One region of the Salibacterium lacus genome, then DNA from elsewhere that is predicted to be linked to it. Evidence: riboswitches for the same ligand, from Rfam matches in the RefSeq annotation. Region 1 holds a riboswitch; each other region holds the start of a gene.
The links. Region 1 has a riboswitch for thiamine pyrophosphate ahead of tenA (thiaminase II). Riboswitches for the same ligand answer to the same signal wherever they lie in the genome.

Region 1 (3,275 bases):
GTACTTTTGCCGCAGCCGCTCGGCCCGGTAATAAGAATATTTTCGCCGGTGTTTATTTCAAGATCGAGAGGTGGAAGGGCAGGCTGGTTATCTGCAGGATAAGTAATGCTCAACCCGTGGATGGATGCACCACTCATTATGATGCCCCCCTCTCCTGTTTCCTTTGGCGGATGCTGCGGCCGATGGCAAAGTTATGAAGAACACCGGTCCGCACCAGTGCCCACGTCAGGTAATGGCTTCCCCAGCCGGCAAGCAGCAGACCGCTCAGCAGCATTGTACCAAGCATGAACCAGACGACGCCTGCTGCAAACTGACTGTATCCGAACATGGCAAACTCGGTCAGAAAACTGGCGGCTGTACCGGCCATTCCTGCAAGCATCAGCACAGGCAGCTTGAAACTGCGGTACCGGAACACAGCAAACACAAGCTCTGCGCCAAGTCCCTGGGTGAAACCGAGGATCAGCACCGATCCGGCGTTGACCGATCCAACCATAATTTCGGTGCCGGCTGCGATAAGCTCAGCAAACAGGGCCACCCCGGGTTTTTGAATGATCAGGGCACAGACAATGGGGGCCATAATCCAAAAGCCCGCCATCAAGCCGCCGCCTACCGGACCCAGGATGCCTGTCACAAGCTGTCCGAGAAATATCCAGACTAAATAAAGGACCCCGAAGACAGCAGAAATAAACGCCATCACCACGATTTCGCGGAGATTCATTGTATGGTTCTGTCTCATTGGGCTGCATGCCCCGGTTTTTTATCTTCGGCAAACGGCCAGTCATGGGCTTTATAAGCCATATCAAAAAACATATATTCCAGCTGGCAGCCGTCCAGGAAGTGCTCTTCCCAGCGTTTTACTTCCTCGTCGGATGCGGTTTCTGCCATCTGATCGAGTTTATCCAGGTATTCCTGCATGCGGGGTTCTTCCTGCTGTCCGTAAAATGTAATCCAGTCGTAGAAAGGGTGGGTTTCATCCGGTTGATAGTCCTCAATAAGCCGGCGGCCGACATCCAGATAAATCCACGGGCATGGCAGGGTAGCTGCGATGATATCCCCGATATTGCCCTCGTAGGCTGTGTGAAGCATATGTTTAGCATAGTGTTGGGCGGTGGGAGCGAGCGGATATCCGTGCAGTTCATCGTATCCGACCCCGGCCTGGTCACACAAATTGTGGTGGGGGTGAATTTCACTGTTTAAAATAAATCCGATTCCGGAATGGAATAATTCCATTTCCTCCCGGGTTCTGCTTTTGGCTATGGCGAGGGCGCGTGCCTGAATCATGGCATTCAAATATTCATAGTCCTGCTTCACATAATGGATGAGCTGCTCCTTTTCCAGGTGTCCTTTGCCGATACCCTGAATGAACGGGTGGTCATAGCAGGCCTCAAAAATATGATCCGTGTTCTGTCTCAATTTCTCTGAAAATCTCATCATTCAACTCCTGCCTTTCTGTGATTTTTCACATAAAAAGAGCCACTCCGGAAATGGAGCGGCTCTGCTTGGTAGGAGATATTATGGTTGAGACGGCGCAAAGACCGTCTTTCATCCACAGACAGATATGCCGGCTCCACTTCCCTTCGCTGGTGCTAACCAGAGCAGGTTCTAAGGGACCAAGGAATACGGCATTCCTTATCTCAGCTTTACAGCGCCCCCAGCGGCCTCTTTGTATGCGATTGCTTTTAACGTATCATGAAGATGATGTATTGTCAAAATAGTTTTGTGAAATACATACGGGAGACAGGCTTATTTTTTCTTCATCTGCTTTGCTTTATTTACAGCAGTGTTGGCCATCTGCTTTGCTTTTTCCCGGTTTTTCTCGTCTTTTAAATACTCTTTGGCGGTACTGAAGAGTTTCTTTTTCAGACTCATTGGTATGCTCCTTTCTATTAATCGTATTCGGTGTAAATATTTTTCCCCGGCATCATCAAGCATAAACGCGGAAAAAACGATTCGTTTTCAGGAAGAAAAGGCTTCCTGTATACAGGCGTTGATGGAAGGACTGCCTTTTCCAATGAGAAAGCCCTGGGCGGCATCACAGGAGTGAGCACGGAGCCAGTCCCATTGTTCCTCTGTTTCCACGCCCTCAGCAACGACTGTCATATCCAGGTCGTGAGCAAGGCCCAGTACTGCCCGCACGATGGATCCTTTGGAGTAGGAGGCAGGAAGGTCCTGAATAAAGGAACGGTCAATCTTAATCAAATCAAACGGGAGCGTTCCGATATAATTCATCGAAGAATAGCCCGAACCAAAGTCATCCAGCGCCAGTTTGATGCCGGCCTCCTTCCATCTGGTCAGGGTCGGGACAAGATCATGAAGGTTGTCGATGGTCGCAGACTCTGTCAGTTCGAGTGTGATCAGGCCTGGATCAATGCCGTAATAGGTCAGCGTATGACTAACATATGGTCCAAAGCCCGGGTCATGAAATTGACGAAACGATACATTCACACTAACGCCGTACATGGTCTCTCCCTGGTCCTGTCTTTCTTTTAAGAGGCGGCATGTCTCTTTGAAAACCCAGCGGCCGATTGGGTGAATCATGCTTGAATCCTCAGCAGCCGGGATAAAGCGGCCTGGAGAAATATAGCCCTGTTTCGGGTGCTCCCACCGAAGGAGAGCTTCAAAACCATATATCCTGCCATTTGTCAGAAACAGCTGCGGTTGAAAAATCAGGTACATTTCTTCTGAATCCAGTGCGTGATGAAGATCCTGACGCAGTTTAACTTCATTCAAAGAAGCATCGGCCAACGCTTTATTATAGAAGTGAAGCGCGGTGCCCGCGGTTTCTTTTGCTTTCTGCATGGCGAGATCCGCTTCCTGCAACAGCTGCGCAGGCTGTTTTTCCGCCGTGACTGTCTGTGCGCTCACACCAATGCTGATTTCCAGGTAAACAGGTTCATGATGGTACAAAAAGGGTTCCTCGACATCAGCCGGAATCTCCTCCTTAAGATCCTTATACGTACCAGGAGGCGCTAATAGAGCAAATTCATCCCCATTCATACGGTACACCTTTCCGCCGGGTCCGCACAGTGACAGAAGCCGGTTGGCATAGGATACTAAAATATAGGAAGCCCCCTCATTACCGAAAAAGCTGTTAATCCGCTTGAAATCGTCTATGTTAATAAGAAATAAATAATATCCGGGACTGCAGATTGTTCTGTCCTTTTGATGTTTTTCGAAACTACGGGCGTTGGGAAGTCCGGTTAGATTGTCATAGTAGGCTGCTTCATAATATTCGCTGTATATCCGGTATTGAATCTGTAAAAACAGGTTAACGA
Region 2 (3,275 bases), on a different contig from region 1:
GATCGGCATAAAACCGCCCCTGAGGTGTTTCCACTCCGGTGACCCGGCCGTTTTCATAAATAAATTCCAGGACGGGGGTGTATTCATATAAATCGGCTCCTTCATGGACAGCTGCTCCTGCGTACGCTTTTGTCAGTTCCGGAGCTTTCACCTGGCCGTCCCTTTGAATATACAGGGCCCCGTAGTGATCGCCGGTGATACTGCTGTCGACTGCTTTCACCATGTCCGGCTGCAGCCATTCCACGTGCTCTCCTGCCTGCTTCTGAAAATAATACATCCGTTCCAGGCGTTTTTGTTCCGCCGGTGTATCGGCTATTTTGACCATGCCGTTTTGAACGTACGAAACAGCGGTTCCAGATTTCTCTTCAAGCTCCGGCACTAATTCCGGAAACATATCCCGGCTGCGTCTGGCAAACTCAAAAAACGGGCTGTACTCTTCCAATTCCGACTGAGCACCTAGCATACCGGCTGCAGCACTTGACGCTTCCGCCCCGACCGTATTTTTCTCAAGTACTGCCGTCCGCCGGTTCCGGGCTGCTGTCTGGTATGCAATCGAGCAGCCGTTAATGCCTCCGCCGATAACGAGTACATCGTACATTTTTATCATGTTCTGCCTCCTTTTGGTAAAGCAGTCCGGTAAGCCCGCGCTGCCGCTTCCGGGTCATGAGCTTCATAAATCCCGGACATGACGGCCACCCCGGAAGCACCTTGTTCCAGACAGCTCCCGGCATTATCCGGCGTAATTCCTCCGATGGCAGTCACCGGGATCGAAACGGCCGCTGTCAGCTGTCGAAGTTCATGAAGTCCTCTTGCGGGCTGCCCAGCTTTACTGTCTGTTTCAAAGACATGACCGAAAAAAAGGTAATCAGCACCTTCCCGTTCTTTCCGGGCGGCTGCTTCTTGGCTGTGGACCGAACACCCTTTCATTGCTGAAAAGGAAGGCGTATGCGGAAACGGACTTGTTTCCGGAAGATGCACAGCCGCAAGATTCATACGGCTTACCAATTCCGGGTGATTGTTAATGATAATTTGGGACCGCGGCACCCTTTGTTCTTCAAGATGGCGCACAGCTTCCTGAATCTGTCCGGCACTCCATGTTTTTTCACGGATATGAATATAATCCGCTTCTTTATGAATCCGCACTGTAATATCGAGCCAATCCCCAAAAGACTGCCGGCCTGTTGAAATAACATGGAGCATGTCCCCTGCCAGCCCCTTTCTTTTATCGTAAAAACCTAAAAAAACCGCTTCCCGGCAGGAGGAAAGCGGTGTTGGGTCTTAATACCCCGACATCCCACTTTCCTCCGCTGGAATCATCCAGGTCAGGTTCCAAGAGTTTTAAAGGCTCACTTTAATCTCAGCCCCTCTGAAGGGCACCCCTAGTGGTTTTTATCTATATTCCATGTTTTATTCAATATACGAAAGAATGTATATCAATCGTAAAATACATGCCATACTCTGTCAATCCAGGTGATGGGACCTCACTGCTCTGCGGTAATGGTTGTTTCTGCATGTTCATGCAGACCGTCTTCGGTTTGGGCATGAACGGTTAAAGTATAGTCACCGGCTGATTCAAAAATATGAGTTCCTGTATACACCCCGGTTCCGCTTTCGTTCGTTTCCAGCTGGACAGAGGTGCTTCCCTGCGGCTGCTGCAGTTCAAATGTTACATCTGCCCCCGGCAGTGCTTCTCCTGCATGTTGGACTTCAACGCTCACATCAGAGGGTTGTCCCACGGTGAGATCCTGCGGCTGTACGGTGATATCAAGCTGCCCCGATTCACCTGTATCAGCATTTTCTCCGGACTTCTCACCTTGGGCCTCTGCGTTGCCGACCGTCACTTCCGTTGTCGGCATGTTGTGCATATCACGGGCGGTGACATGGGAGGTGACGTGATAGAGACCTTCCTCTTCAAACGTGTAAGGAATGGAATAACGGTTTTCGTCCCTGTTTTCCGAAAGAATCTCTTCGCTCTTCTCTTTTCCCCCGTCTTTCCAGATTTCAAAACGAACTTCATCCGCATCCGTCACCGATTCTTCCCCCTGCGTAACAGAAGCAGCGAGTTCCACCTCTGTTCCCGGCTCAGGATTTTCGGGCATATCCGGCTCTACTTCAATAGACTGGACTTCCATGTTCTCTTCTCCGGAGCCGCTTTCTTCTTCCGAGCCCTGTCCGCAGGCAGCAAGAACCCCGGCAGCCAGCACGACGAAAAAGGCAGCATAAAAACCTTTCATCTCATCTCCTCCTTTTTCTCATTATACAATAAAGGACATACATTCTCATAACCATCTCTATTATTCGTTCAAACTCCGAAAATAGAAAGCAGAATCCATAACGAGGGAACGCTTCCCAGTGTCGTCACGAGCGTAATACTTGAAACCATATTCGGACTGGAATTAAACTGCACAGCTATCATCGCAATGGTCGCAGCGCTTGGCATGGCAGCCGAAACGATAAGAACCGCGCTGAGCGTCGGACCGGTCTGAAGAACGAGCGTGAGAAGATACGCCGCGGCCGGAGAGATAACAAGCCGCAGCATGGTACCGATTCCGATAACTTTCCAGTCCAGCGAGGTTACAGAAATTTTCGCCAGCTGCATACCCAGCACAATCATGACAACCGGGATGGCAGCATCTGCAAGCATATTCACTGCATCCATATACGAGGCTGTTATCTCTAATTGTACAGCCTGGCACAGCACTCCTGCAATCAGGGCATGAAAAACCGGCATTTTCAGCACGACCCGGAACGCATCCCCTGCCGAAAGGCTGCTCCGGTTGGCTATGTAGACCCCTACAGTACTCATGAACAGGGATTGAATCACCATAAAAATAATCGAATAGGAAAAGGCCGTATCACCAAAGGCAAAAAGAATCAACGGAGCCCCGTAATTCCCGGCATTCATGAACGTCGTTGCGAGCGTCATGCCGCTCGTTTTTTCCGTATCCCACTTCAAAAGAAGACCGGTCCCTTTATTGATGAGCAGCATAAGAAGCAGGAATAAAATCGCGAATAAAATAATGAGGAAAAGATCCGCATCCGGTTCGGTTGTATAGAATGTGCGGAAAACCAACGCCGGATTGAGTATGTAGAGAGCCACAGCCGAAACGGCTCCCACTTCGAGAATCTGTTTTTTCTGAAGCAGAAAACCGGCCGCAAAGATTAAAATAATTGGTACCAGCACATTCAGAAACACAGACATAACAAAGACCACCTTTTCATTCCGGAGACTGCCGCTTGGATCAGGCTTTCAGCATCTGCCGGAGCTTCTTTTT
Region 3 (3,275 bases), on a different contig from region 1:
GTGAGCTGGCTTCTTGAAAAAGACCCCCCGTCTCCTGAAATCAGCAGTCAATTTCTTGTCACCAATGTTGGAACCGGGACTTCGATCCATTATGTTTCCGAAGATGCTTATGAACGTATTGGAGGAAGCGGGATGGGAGGAGGCACTCTTCTGGGTCTCTCGTATCTTCTGACCGGCAGGAGCGATTTTGAAACCATACTGGAGATGGGACGAAACGGAAACGGACAAGCACTGAATATTACGGTGGGGGACATATACTCCCACGAGACACCGCCGATTTCCGGCGCGTTAACCGCGAGTAACTTCGGGAACACTGCGAATATGAGAGAAACCGGGTTTTCAAGCGAGGACTACATCTCAGCGGTGGTAAGAATGATAGGGGAAACCATCACCACGATGAGTGTGCAGGCGGCGGACCGGCTTGGTACAGATGCCGTTGTCTACATTGGCTCAACCTTTGCCGGGCATGATACACTGAAAGAAATTATTATAGGATATACCGAATTAAGAGGAAAGAAACCTTACTTCCTGCCCCGGGGAGAATACAGTGGAGCTGTAGGAGCATTGCTGCACTACGGCTGGTCGGATGCTTTATTGTAAAGGGGAGAGAGAAAAGGGGTTATCATGAATACGGAGGAATATAAGAAAGTATATCTTCAATCACTCGATGCTTTGGAGAATATAGCGACGTACCTGCAGCCGAAACTGCCGATTCTAAGTAAATTGCAGCTGACCTCCCGGCAGGAGTCCATTATGATTTTATTTATCCGTCACGAGGGCATGTCTCTTAAAGACATGGCACAGCGGCTCGGCATTTCAAAAAGTGCGGTGACACAATCGGTCAATAAACTCGAAAACGAAGATCTGCTCATCCGCTCCATCAATGAGCAGAACCGCCGGGAAGTGACGATGAGTCTTGGAGAGACAGGTAGGCAGCTGAAAAAAGAATTTGAGTCGTTCGAGGCATTCATCGTCCAGGATTATTTAACACAGATTGATCTGGAGGATTTGAAACAGGTGCTGGATACATTTAAACAATTTGAGCGTATTATCAAAGAAGGCGAAAAGAACAGCGGACAGTAGAGGCCGGGATTTGCATCCACGCAGATTGACAGGACTGAATCCCGTCCGGTACGATAGATTAAAAGATGAATTGTCACAGCTATCCACTAGGGGCGCTGAAAACAGCTGAGATGATGCCTGCCCGGCGTCGGTCCCTCAGAACCTGATATGGCTAGTACCATCGGAGGAAAGTGGAGCGGGCGCACAGAAGTATAGTAATAGACGTGCAGCCGCTCTTCCTGATGAAGAGCGGCATTTTTAATGACTCCACTTCAGGCGGCGACGGCTTGTCTTCAGAATGCCTCAGGACAAGGCGTCTCAACCTGGAATTCCGTTATTCAGGGCGCTTGTGCTTTTCTTACGAAGGAGGAAAAGATAATGAATAATATTCCAAGTGTTTTATCCATTGCCGGTACTGATCCCAGTGGGGGAGCGGGGGTTCATGCGGACCTGAAAACGTTTCAGGAATGCAGAGCTTACGGCATGGCGGTCGTCACATCGGTTGTAGCCCAGAATACAGAAGGGGTCCGTAACGTATGGCATCTTCCCATTGAAGCACTCGAAGAACAGATAACAGCTGTTCTGGAAGATATCGAACCTCAAGCTGTAAAAACAGGAATGATTGCGACGCCGGCTATGATTGAGAAAACGGCGCGACTGCTGGAAGGTAGAAACATCCCACTGGTCATAGATCCTGTTATGGTAGCAACAAGCGGTGATTCGCTGATGGAGGATGAAGCAACTTCAATGATGAAGAATAAGCTGTTTCCTCTCGCTGAAGTGGTGACGCCGAATATGGCAGAAACAGAATTACTGACCGGTATGAATATCCATACCCGGGAAGATGCTGAAAAAGCGGCACAAATGATTGTGGAGGATATGGGAGTAACAGCAGCCGTTGTGAAGGGCGGTCACGCAAAAGGCGATGCAGAAGACATTATCTACTACAATGGTACTGTGGACGTTGTAAGTGCTCCCAGAACAGAAACAAAGCATACCCATGGTACCGGATGCACATTTTCTGCAGCTATAGCTGCTCACCTTGCACGGGGAGAAGAAGTGAAAGAGGCCGTTAAAAAAAGCAAAGACTTTATTACGTATGCGATTTCGCAGCCGCTGGGACTCGGAAAAGGAAACGGTCCGGTCAACCACTGGGGGTCGCGTCTTACCGTAGAAGAACTGCTCAAAAAATAAGGAGGGCATGGCAATGAAAGCAAAAGAAGCTGCATCTTATTTAGAACAGGTTCGAACGCGGAATCCTTTAATCTATAATATCACTAACACCGTCGTAGCGAATTTTAACGCAAATGGTCTGCTGGCAGTTGGGGCTTCTCCAGTGATGGCAGACGCTCCGGAAGAAGCAGCGGACATGGCATGGGCGGCGGATGCTCTCGTATTGAATATTGGTACTCTTCATCCGGAACAGGTGGAGAGCATGTTTGCAGCAGGCAGAGCAGCGTCCCAAAAAGGAATCCCGATTGTGCTGGATCCGGTAGGAGCCGGTGCAACACCGTACCGCACCAATACAGCCCGTGAACTTTTGAAAGAACTGGACGTTACCCTCCTTCGCGGAAACGCAGGAGAAGTTTCGGCCATTACCGGACTCGAAAGTGAGATGAAAGGGGTGGACGTCTCCGGTGACCAGAAAGACACAGCTGTGATTGCGGAGCACGCGGCGGATGTTTTAGGGACTCCGGTTGCTGTTACCGGTCCGGTGGATGCGGTGTCTGACGGACAGGAAACGTATCAAGTGCATAACGGACACTCGATGATGGCAAAAATCACCGGTACCGGCTGTCTTGCCAGTGCAGTGGCCGCCTCCTTTTTAACGGTCTCGGATCATGTGGTTCATGGAGCGGCGGCAGCGCTTGGGTTTTACGGCACTGCAGCAGAACGGGCAGAAGGCTTCGCGGCCAACCAGGGTCCGGGGACGTTCCAGGTCGAGCTTCTGAATGCTTTATATCATGTCGGAGACCTTGATCTCCGACAGAGCCTCAACATGAAGCGGGTGGAAAAAAATGATGAATAAAGAGCAGTACCTGCTTTATTTTATTATGGGAAGTAACAATACAGATAAAAATCCGGAAGATGCGCTGCACGAGGCAGTGAAGGGAGGGGTTACCTGCTTTCAGTTCCGCGAAAAAGGGCAGGATGCCGCAGAAGGCACAGCCAAAAAAGAACTGGGCGGGCGGCTCCGGAAGATTTGCCGGAAA

Region 2: linked by a shared signal. The riboswitch ahead of ACFSUB_RS10915 (thiamine phosphate synthase) and the one ahead of tenA (thiaminase II) in region 1 are both predicted to bind thiamine pyrophosphate.
Region 3: linked by a shared signal. The riboswitch ahead of thiD (bifunctional hydroxymethylpyrimidine kinase/phosphomethylpyrimidine kinase) and the one ahead of tenA (thiaminase II) in region 1 are both predicted to bind thiamine pyrophosphate.

The regions. Positions count from the first base shown of each region.
Region 1 is NZ_JBHUML010000002.1:1,792,102-1,795,376, reverse strand. It holds gene ACFSUB_RS10000 (ABC transporter ATP-binding protein) at 1-137, opposite strand, end outside; gene ACFSUB_RS09995 (ECF transporter S component) at 137-736, opposite strand; gene tenA (thiaminase II) at 733-1,431, opposite strand; TPP riboswitch at 1,556-1,663, opposite strand; gene ACFSUB_RS09985 (hypothetical protein) at 1,744-1,869, opposite strand; gene ACFSUB_RS09980 (putative bifunctional diguanylate cyclase/phosphodiesterase) at 1,957-3,275, opposite strand, start outside.
Region 2 is NZ_JBHUML010000003.1:59,270-62,544, forward strand. It holds gene thiO (glycine oxidase ThiO) at 1-607, opposite strand, end outside; gene ACFSUB_RS10915 (thiamine phosphate synthase) at 604-1,200, opposite strand; TPP riboswitch at 1,283-1,391, opposite strand; gene ACFSUB_RS10920 (FixH family protein) at 1,482-2,234, opposite strand; gene ACFSUB_RS10925 (AEC family transporter) at 2,303-3,202, opposite strand; gene ACFSUB_RS10930 (potassium/proton antiporter) at 3,243-3,275, opposite strand, start outside.
Region 3 is NZ_JBHUML010000003.1:46,432-49,706, reverse strand. It holds gene coaW (type II pantothenate kinase) at 1-600, shown strand, start outside; gene ACFSUB_RS10855 (MarR family winged helix-turn-helix transcriptional regulator) at 625-1,083, shown strand; TPP riboswitch at 1,162-1,269, shown strand; gene thiD (bifunctional hydroxymethylpyrimidine kinase/phosphomethylpyrimidine kinase) at 1,441-2,256, shown strand; gene thiM (hydroxyethylthiazole kinase) at 2,270-3,091, shown strand; gene thiE (thiamine phosphate synthase) at 3,084-3,275, shown strand, end outside.